3 regions of the Arthrobacter sp. StoSoilA2 genome follow, and region 1 is predicted to be linked to each of the others. Evidence: riboswitches for the same ligand, from Rfam matches in the RefSeq annotation. Region 1 holds a riboswitch; each other region holds the start of a gene.
What was found. A riboswitch is a leader RNA that binds a small molecule or an ion and turns the genes downstream of it on or off. The one in region 1 is predicted to bind S-adenosylmethionine.
Positions count from the first base shown of each region.

Region 2: linked by a shared signal. The riboswitch ahead of LDN82_RS07540 (homoserine O-acetyltransferase) and the one ahead of LDN82_RS19675 (DUF1737 domain-containing protein) in region 1 are both predicted to bind S-adenosylmethionine.
Region 3: linked by a shared signal. The riboswitch ahead of LDN82_RS14560 (aminotransferase class V-fold PLP-dependent enzyme) and the one ahead of LDN82_RS19675 (DUF1737 domain-containing protein) in region 1 are both predicted to bind S-adenosylmethionine.

Region 1 is NZ_AP024643.1:4,312,457-4,315,724, reverse strand. It holds gene LDN82_RS19685 (O-succinylhomoserine sulfhydrylase) at 1-1,019, opposite strand, end outside; gene LDN82_RS19680 (rhodanese-like domain-containing protein) at 1,020-1,430, opposite strand; gene LDN82_RS19675 (DUF1737 domain-containing protein) at 1,427-1,693, opposite strand; SAM riboswitch class IV at 1,708-1,819, opposite strand; gene LDN82_RS19670 (NtaA/DmoA family FMN-dependent monooxygenase) at 1,986-3,268, shown strand, end outside.
Region 2 is NZ_AP024643.1:1,644,895-1,648,162, reverse strand. It holds gene LDN82_RS07550 (winged helix DNA-binding domain-containing protein) at 1-545, shown strand, start outside; gene LDN82_RS07545 (hypothetical protein) at 589-990, shown strand; gene LDN82_RS07540 (homoserine O-acetyltransferase) at 997-2,118, opposite strand; SAM riboswitch class IV at 2,133-2,247, opposite strand; gene LDN82_RS07535 (bifunctional o-acetylhomoserine/o-acetylserine sulfhydrylase) at 2,399-3,268, opposite strand, start outside.
Region 3 is NZ_AP024643.1:3,203,561-3,206,828, forward strand. It holds gene rsgA (ribosome small subunit-dependent GTPase A) at 1-206, shown strand, start outside; gene hisN (histidinol-phosphatase) at 261-1,073, shown strand; SAM riboswitch class IV at 1,255-1,368, shown strand; gene LDN82_RS14560 (aminotransferase class V-fold PLP-dependent enzyme) at 1,400-2,809, shown strand; gene LDN82_RS14565 (class I SAM-dependent methyltransferase) at 2,913-3,268, shown strand, end outside.

The sequences.
Region 1 (3,268 bases):
ATGACGCGCAGACCGTCCAGCAACGCAAACGCGGCATCCTTGGCCGAACGCCCGGAGGAGGGCAGCAACTCGAAGGTCAGCACGGTACCGCCGGCCTTCATTTGCTTGGCTGCCAGCTCGTACTGAGGGTGCGATTTCAGCAAGGGGTACTTGACCCAGTTAATGGCAGGCTGCTGCTCGAGCCATTCCGCGATTTTCAAAGCAGACGCCGAGCTGTGGTTCACCCGCAGGCCGATCGTCTCCAGGCCCTTGGTCAACACCCAGGCATTGAAGGCGGAGAGTGAAGGTCCGGTGTGCCGCATCAACTGCTTGACCGGGCCGTCGATGAATTCCTTGGTGCCCAGGATTGCGCCGCCGAGGACACGCCCCTGGCCATCGATGTGCTTGGTTCCGGAGTACACAATGACGTCCGCGCCCAGGTCACCGCAACGCTGCAGCAGGGGTGTGGCAAAGACGTTGTCGACGACGACGGTCGCTCCCGCAGCATGCGCCAGCTCGCTGACGGCGGCGATGTCCACGATTTCCTGCATGGGGTTCGAGGGCGACTCGAAGAATACGGCGGTGGTCGGTTCGGAGAGGGCAGCCCGCCACTGGTCGAGGTCGGGACCGTCGACAAACACGGTCTCTACGCCCCAGCGCGGCAGGATCTCGTTGAGGATCACGAAGCACGAGCCGAACAGGGAACGGGCGGCAACCACGCGATCACCGGCAGCCAGGAGGGCACCCAAGGCGGTGAACACCGCGGACATGCCGGACGCCGTCGCGAAGCATGCCTCGGTTCCTTCGAGCAACCGCAAGCGTTCCTGGAACGTGGCCACGGACGGGTTGCCGTAGCGGGAGTAAACGAAGCGTTCGTCCTCGCCGGTGAAGGCGCGTTCGGCGGCGGCAGCGGATTCGTAGACGAAGCCGGAGTTCAGGAAAACGGGTTCGGACGTCTCCTGGAAGTTGGTACGGTCAAGGCCGCCGCGTACTGCCTGGGTGTCAGGGCTCCAGCTGGCGGCATCGGGATTGAAAGTCACTTAGTCGTTCCCCAGGTTGGTTGGCAGGCCGCGGTTCTTCCAGCCGTTGATGGTCCGTTCGCCGTAACGGTCGGGGTCACCTTCGAAGCCCTCAAGCACGTTGTAGGCGGTGAACCCGGCCTGCGTCGCGGCGATGGCGGCCGAGATGGAGCGCTGGCCTGAGCGGCAGATGAAAACGAGCTCCACTCCCTCACCCTCGGGTGCCTGCTGCTGCAGGTCCTCGATGAAGCGGGAGTTGGGAATGCCACCGGCGAGGTTCCACTGAATAAACAGGGGATCATTCTCTGTGGCTTTGGTGTCCGGGATGCCGATGTGGGCCCACTCGGCCTCGGTGCGGACGTCTACCAGGATTGCGCCTTCTTCAAGCTTGGCCCACGCGTCCTGCGGGGTCAGGTCACCTGCGTAGCTCATGCGTGTCCCTCGAATGCTTCTTCGTCGTCGTCGTTCTCCAACTGGTCAACAGCATTCGCGACGGCGGCGTCTGCGTTGGCGATGGCAGCGGGCAGGACGACCGCCTGCGCCACGATGACATCCGTGCCATTGAACGTGGCTGCCGGGCTGCCGTGGAGCACGTAGCCGTCGGCGAGTGCCGTGGTGATCCGCTCGCAGAATTCACGGGTATCCGGACCTGTAATCAGGCGGTAGGAGAGTTTTTCTTCAGTGGGTTCAGGCATTGGCTGGTGCTCCTCAGTCACGCTTGCAGTTCGAAGTGTCGATACGCCGAGTAGTCACCTGAGGCACCCCGCCGGAGAGAGGGTTGCCGACCAGCAAGTCAGGGCTTGGCGCTGGTGCTCATTACTCAAGAAAAACGTAACATCCCGCGGCGGCGGCCCGCACTTGCAAGCGGTTACGCGGTCGTCATGTTGCGTAACCGGCCGGTGCTGGAGTAGCAGCCCAAATGTGACGCCCCGGGAGCATAATTGACGCAGTACGACCCCCTGTAACTTCGCAAGAAATCAGGTCGCGGTGAACGGACAAGGCAGCTCTACACTCAAGCCCATGCTGCATTTTGGATGGTTCGTGGGGCACGGTTTTGGTGTCCAGGGATGGGGAACTCCCGGCTACAGCCTGGGCTACGACTGGAAGAAGCCTGCCCTGTATCAAGACGCCGTCCGCGCGTTTGAGCAATCCGGCCTTGACCTCTTCATCATCGAGGACTCCCTTACTGTTCCCGATACCTATGGCGGCACTGCCGAGGTCTCGCTGGCACACGCCTCCTTTGCGCCCAAACATGATCCTTTGGCCCTGGTGCCGTACCTTCTGTCCGCCACCGAGCACCTTGGAATCGTCCCGACGGTCAGCGCATCGTTCTATCCGCCTTTCACTGCGGCCCGCCTCCTGGCCACGCTGCAGCACTTCTCCGAGGGGCAGTTGGGATGGAACGTCGTAACTTCCGGCAGCGACCTCGCAGCACAGAATTACGGTTTGGACCAGCAGATTGAACACGACCTTCGATATGAGAAGGCGGAGGAATTCGTCGACGTCGTCCGCAGGCTTTGGCGGAGCTGGGAACCGGACGCCGTCCTTGAGGACGTTGAGGCCGGCGTGTTCGCCGACCACACCAAAGTGCACCCCATTAACCACCAAGGCGACTTCTTCAAGGTCCGCGGTCCCCTCAACACCGCACCTCTGCCGGAGGAGCCCGTACTGGTGCAGGCCGGCGCTTCTCCCCGCGGCAAAGCGTTCGCGGGTGGGCATGCAGACGTGGCGATCGCCTTGGCCCGTGGCGTTGACGGCATGAAGGCCTACCGGGATTCCATCCGTGCCGAGGCTGCAAAGGCGGGCAGGAACCCCGACGACGTCAAGGTACTTTTCGTGCTGAAGCCCACCGTGGTTGGTTCATCGGCCGAGGCCGGGGAGTTGCGTGCGCAGCGCCGGGAGCTTACCCAGCGTGATATCGACAGCCAGCTCAATTCGATCTCCTACCTGTCCGTGATCGACTTCAAGCAATTCGACCTTGATGCGCCGTTGCCCGAATTGAGCACCAACAGCAACCAAGGCACGTTGGAGCACTTCGCCAAGGCGGCGCCTCCGGGGTCTACCCTGCGCCAGATCCTTCAGGCACGCAGCGGTGGCGCCGGTGATTCAATCATCGGCACGGTTGGTGAAATCGCGGATTATCTCGAGGAGACCGGCGAGGCTGTGGGTGGCGACGGCTTCCTCTTCTCCGGCTTCGTGGACCCCGTCACCGTGCACGGCGTGTTGGACAAGCTCACTCCCGAACTGCGCCGCCGTGGCCTGTTGAGGAA
Region 2 (3,268 bases), 2.3 Mb from region 1:
ACGGCGACCGCGAATGGGCCTTGGGCCAGCTGGCCCTGCGGTACTTCAGCAGCCGGGGACCTGCCACCATCAAGGACTGTGCCGCGTGGTCCGGACTGACCATCAAGGATGTACGGCTTGGCTTGCAGGTAGCTGAAGAGTCCGTTCCGGGCGCCTTGGCAACCGTGGCGGTCGACGGCTTGGACTTCTACTTGCCAGCAGAAGATGTGGAGGCACTTGCAGCGACTCCCCCACCAGGTGACGATGGGCCAGGACTTCCCCGTGTCGATCTCATCCAGTGCTACGACGAGTACGTGATGGGCTATTCACAATCGAGGCACTACCTCGGCGGCAGGGCGCCCTATTTCCCCGAGGGCGATGCTCCAATTCACGTGGTGTTGCTCGATGGCAGGTTGACCGGATGGTGGCGCCACAGCTTCTCGGGTGGGATCTGCGAACTCGACATCAGAATGAACAGGCCACTCACAACAGCCGAACAACAAGCTTTGGAGGCAGAAGTGGAACGCTACGGGAGGTTCCTGGGCATGGAGACAAAGCTGGTGTGAAACTGCGGGACTAAGCTGGGTTAAGACCTAGGAGGCCTGCACCGTGAACAATCTGATCTTCTGGATCATCGTCTGCTCGTGGCTGATTCCCATGGGGATACGCATGTACAACAAGTCCCGGGCGCGGCGGCTCCAGGACCGCAATTTCCCGGGCCCGAATTATCCGGGCCCCGGCTATCCCCCGCAGAATCTTCCGGGACCGGGTTACCCGCAGCCGAATTATCCGGGCTATCCCACGCAGCCCACCACCATCCGCCCTGCCGATGCCCCACCGCCGCCAGGACCGGCGTCGAACGCTTCTTCACCTACGTTTCCGAGCCACCGCGGCTCTGAGCAGCAAGGCTTCCGCGCGCGCAAGCTGGCCGAACTGGACCTCAAGTTCAGCAACGGCGAAATTGCCATGGAGGATTACATGAAGCAGCGCGGCGACATCATGAACGGCTGAGCCGGCTTAGGCGAAGAAGGCCTCGCGAAGCTGCTTCGATAGTTGGCCGATTTCGGTCAGGAAGCCATCGTGGCCGATGGGGGCCTCGATCACGTGGACGGGCACATTGCCTGGCAGGTTTTGCGCCAGTTCCACTGACTGGGCCGGAAAATAGAGGCGGTCGGAATCGACGGCTGCCACAAAGAATTCAGCAGTGGCGGCAGCCAAGGCTTCCTTCAAGGTGCCCCGGCCCCGTCTGATGTCGTGGGACATCAGCGCCTCGGTGATGGCGATGTAACTGTTCGCATCGAACCGGCGCACCAGCTTGGTGCCTTGGTGGTCGAGGTAGCTTTCCACTTGGTAGCGGCCACGCTCCCCCAGGACCGCAGCGGCCAGGGGCGTCTCCTGGTGCTGGGCTTCCCGGCCGAAGCGGACATCAAGCTCCAGCGCTGACCGGTACGTGATGTGCGCTATCCGTCGGGCCAGGGCAAGGCCTGCCTCAGGAGTTGGTCCACCGTAGTAATCGCCGTTGTTGAAGTTCGGGTCCTGGCGGATGGCGAGCGTCTGCGACTGGGCGAAAGCAATTTGCTCGGCTGTGCTGTAGGCGCCCACAGAAATAACCGCGCACCGCTGAACACGCTCAGGGAAGGTGACCGCCCACTCAAGTGCCCGCGCCCCACCCATGGAACCGCCAAGGACTGCGTGCCATGCCTTGATCCCCAAGGCATCCGCGAGCCGGGCTTCAGCCACCGTGCTGTCGCGCAAGGTGATCAGTGGGAAGCGGGATCCCCAGGGCCGTCCGTCCGGCGCCTCTGACGATGGGCCCGTGCTGCCGTAACAGCCGCCGACAATGTTGATGGAGATAACGAAGAACCGGTTGGTGTCGATCGTCGCGCCGGGACCAACGAGTTGCTCCCACCAGCCTTCCTCATCAGTAGCACCGCGGGCCACATGCGTGCTGCCCGTCAGTGCGTGCTGAACCAGGACTGCGTTGGACGCATCCGCATTCAACTGCCCCCAGGTTTCGTAGGCAAGCACAACATCCGGGAGAAAACCGCCGGCTTCAAGTTCCAGTGAACCTACGCCGGCGTACTTGACCGTCCCGTCTTCTTTGCCCGGTTTGGGGGGTGCTGTAGCAGTAATGGTCATTCCTTTGACACCTAACCTCGCGCTTGCCTGCCGCCTTGCGTGCGACAGGCCAGGTCTTCACCCGGGGCACCCCACCGCGGAGGAGGGTTGCCGGCCAGCAAGCCGGGGCTGTCGCTGGCACTCATGACCTAATACGTAGAGTCTAGGAAAAATACCGCTGTCTTGGCGAAGAATGTGACAGCTGTGTGACGGTTTGGCGCCGCTTCGTTCAGGAACACGCACCGCGAAGGGCCGCCCGGCGAATTTTCGACGGCGGGCGGCCGCTCCCCCAGCAGCGCGATTAAGCGCCTTTGGCAGCCCGGAAACCGGCCTCAAGATCAGCAATAATGTCGTCCACGTGCTCTATTCCCACGGAGAGGCGGACAAGGCCTGGATTCACGCCCGCAACCAGCTGCTGTTCGACCGTGAGCTGGCTGTGGGTAGTCGACGCCGGGTGGATAACCAGCGAGCGGACGTCACCGATGTTGGCAACATGGGAGTGCAACTCCAGGCCGTCCACGAATCGCTTGCCGGCCTCGACGCCACCCTTGATGTTGAATGCCACCACTGCACCGGTACCCCTTGGCCCGTACTTACGGCCGCGGTCGTACCAAGGGCTGGACGGCAGGCCCGCAAAGGCAACCGATTCGACGTCGTCATGGGCTTCCAGCCATTCAGCCACTTTGGTGGCGTTCGAGACGTGACGCTCGACGCGCAGGCTCAGGGTTTCCAGGCCCTGGGCGATGAGGAAGGCGTTGAACGGGGAAACCGCCGAACCCAGATCGCGCAGCAACTGCACGCGCGCCTTGAGAATGTAGGAGAGGTTGGCTCCGAGCGCGCCATCCTTGCCAAGGTCCCGGGCGTAAACGAGTCCGTTGTAGCTGGGGTCCGGAGTATTGAATCCGGGGAAGCGCTCCGGGTCCTTGCCGAAATCAAAGTTTCCGGAGTCCACGATCACGCCGGCGATCGCCGCGCCGTGGCCGCCCAGATACTTGGTAGCCGAGTGCACCACGATGTCCGCACCCCACTCGATGGGACGGATGAGGTAGGGGGTTGAGAGCGTGTTATCCACGATGAGTGGCACGCCAGCCTCGTGCGCAGCGCGTGAAACACCCTCGATGTCCAGCACGTCCTGGCGCGGATTGGACACAACCTCGCCGAAGAACAGCTT
Region 3 (3,268 bases), 1.1 Mb from region 1:
TCCCCGACCTGGAACCGGGCACAGAAGCTTGTGAACGCGGTTGCAAGCACGATGCCGGCGCCATCAATTGCGGACTTGATGCCTGGGTGAACGAGGGACACGCGGGTCCTTCCGGAGTGGCCCGTTTGTCTTCGCTCCGGCGGCTGCTGGGCGCGGACCCGCGTTTGGAAGCGAAAGAGACCAAGGAATTGGGTACGGTCAACTAAGTGTCGGCGCAAGGCGATCCAACCGCAGGGAACGTTTCACGATAGTTTGGTGGCATGACCCAACCCGTTTCCAGCTACAACGACGACCTGCGACTGGCCCACGTGCTGGCGGATTCCGTGGACGCCCAAACCATGGACCGCTTCAAGGCCTTGGATCTGCAGGTCGAGACCAAGCCTGACCTCACGCCCGTGACGGATGCCGACAAGGCTGCGGAAGAAGCCATCCGCGGCCAATTGTCGCGCTCGCGCCCCCGTGACGCCGTCCTCGGCGAGGAGTTCGGCAGCAGCGGCCACGGCTCCCGGCGTTGGATCATCGACCCCATCGACGGCACCAAGAACTTTGTTCGGGGCGTTCCCGTGTGGGCTACCCTGATCGCGCTCGTTGACGAAGGCGAGCCCGTCGTTGGAGTTGTCAGCGCCCCCGCGCTGGGCAAGCGTTGGTGGGCAGCAAAGGACATGGGCGCCTACATGGGCCGCTCCCTGGCATCAGCCACCCGGCTCAGGGTGTCCAACGTTTCGCGGTTGGCCGATGCTTCAATGTCATATTCCAGCCTCTCCGGTTGGAAGCAACGCGGCAATCTGGACGAGTTCCTGGGGTTGACGGAAGACATCTGGCGCACCCGCGCCTATGGCGACTTTTGGTCCTATTGCCTGGTAGCCGAGGGGGCTGTTGACATCGCCTGCGAGCCAGAGCTGAATCTTTACGACATGGCAGCACTGGTTCCCATCGTGACGGAAGCCGGCGGCCGCTTCACCTCATTGGAAGGCGAGGACGGCCCCTTCGGCGGCAACGCCCTGGCCACCAACTCCATCCTCCATTCGGAGGTCCTCAAGCGGCTAAACCCCGCATTGGATGACCTCCTCTGACCCGGCGGACCAACAGGCCAACCGGCTGAGTATAGAATTTTCGACGGCGGAAGCCTCCTTTTCGGGGCATCCGCCGTCTTTTCTTCGCCCAAAACCCGGTTTCCGGACCCTTCGTAACATTCTGCTTAACAAAGCGAAGCGACTTTGGAGCAGGCCAGATGCGTGGCCTAACCTCTTTACAGGTCACGAGTGCCAGCGCTAAACCCCGGTTTGCTGGCCGGCAACCCTCCATTCGCGGTGGGGTGCCCCGGGTGACGACCTGGCCGGTCCGGAACGGATACGGCAAGCGCGGATCCCCATAGGGGGTCCCTCTTGAGTGAGGTCCCATGAGCACTGCTACGTTCAACTCCACCGTTCTGCCGTCCCTTGCGGTCGAAGAAGCAGCGCACGAAGCCGCTGCGGGCAGGCCCCTGGCCGCCGTCACAGGCGCGGAGCTGCAAGCTCCCCTGATCCAGGGTGGCCACGTCCGCTACGCCAACCTCGACTACGGAGCATCCGCTCCCGCGTTGACCATCGTTTCTGCATATCTCAACGAGATCCTCCCCTACTACGCCAGTGTCCACCGCGGCGCGGGCTACGCTTCCCAGATCAGCACCTCGGTCTACGAGAACTCCCGCGATATCGTCCGCGAATTCGTCGGCGGCCGTCCGGATGATTCCGTCATCTTCACCCGGAACACCACGGACTCGCTGAACCTGCTGGCGGGCTGCCTCCCGCAACTGGACGGAAAGCCAACCGGCGAGGTCCTTTACCTGGACATCGAACACCATGCCAATCTCCTTCCCTGGCAGGGCGTCCCTCATCGCAGTGTCGTAGCTGCTTCGACACTGACCGCTACGCTGGCCAGGCTCCGCGAGGAACTCAGCCAAGGCGGCGTATCTCTGCTGGCGGTCACCGGTGCCTCGAACGTGACCGGTGAAATCCTGCCGATCGCCGAACTCGCATCACTTGCACACGAATACGGTGCCAGGATTGTGGTGGACGCCGCGCAGCTTGCCCCCCACCGCCGCATCAACATCGCCGCCGCAGACGTCGACTACATCGTGTTCTCCGGCCATAAGCTCTACGCTCCGTTCGGCGCCGGCGTCGTTGTGGGCCGTCCCGACTGGCTCGACGCCGGTACTCCCCACCTTGCTGGCGGAGGCGCTGTTCGTGAGGCGCGCCTGGACTCGGTCAGCTGGGCCTCAGGTCCCGCCCGCCACGAGGGCGGCTCCCCCAATGTCCTGGGTGCGGCAACGTTGGCCCGCGCGACGCAGGTGCTCGCCGGCTTGGATCAGGATGCCTGGCATGCCCATGAAGCTGGAATCCGCTCCTACCTCGTACAGGGACTTGAAGCAATCGACGGCGTGACGGTCCACCGGATCTTCAGCGACTCCGAGGACACCATCGGCGTGGTCAATTTCTCGGTGGAAGGATTCGACGCCGGACTGGTCGCCGCCTACCTCGCCGCCGAACACGGTGTAGGACTTCGTGACGGCCGCTTCTGCGCCCATCCCCTCCTCAAGCGGCTGGGCCTCCCATCCGGCTCACTGCGAGCCAGCTTCGGCGTGGGCTCCCGCCTGGAGGATGCCACGCGGCTGCTGGCTGGTATCGAGGAACTCAAGCGCACGGGTCTCGGCTGGGACTATGTAGTGGACGAAGGCCGCTGGGTGCCGGCAAACGACCACCGCAGCTACCCGGAATGGGCGCCAAACACGCCGGGCACCGCAGGGGCTGCACCCTGCACTATTGACTGACACAGCACTATTGACTGAAACAGCACGGTTGCTGATGTACACGTACTGTGCGGTAAATTCGTAGGGTAACCGGCGTTCGCGGTAAAGGAGTCTGTGCGTGGCCGTGCCTTCCCGTAGCGTTTCCGGCGGAAGTGTTTCCGGCAGCGCTGCCAGGCCAGGTGGTCCCAAGCTGCATGCCACGCGCCGCCACGAACTGGGCCAGAGCTTCCAGGACGGCGGCGAACACTACGATCGCGTTCGGCCCGGCTACCCCGCAGACTCAGTGGTTTGGCTTCTTCCTCCTGGAGCGAAGTCCGCCGCGGATATTGGTGCAGGCACAGGAAAATTCACGGCACTGCTCGTGGAACGCGGCCTGCAGGTGGCCGCCGTCGATCCTTCCACAGACATGCTGGAGCAACTTCGAAAGTCCTATCCCGGCGTTCAGGCGTTGGAGGGTACGGCCGAGGCAACAGGGCTGGC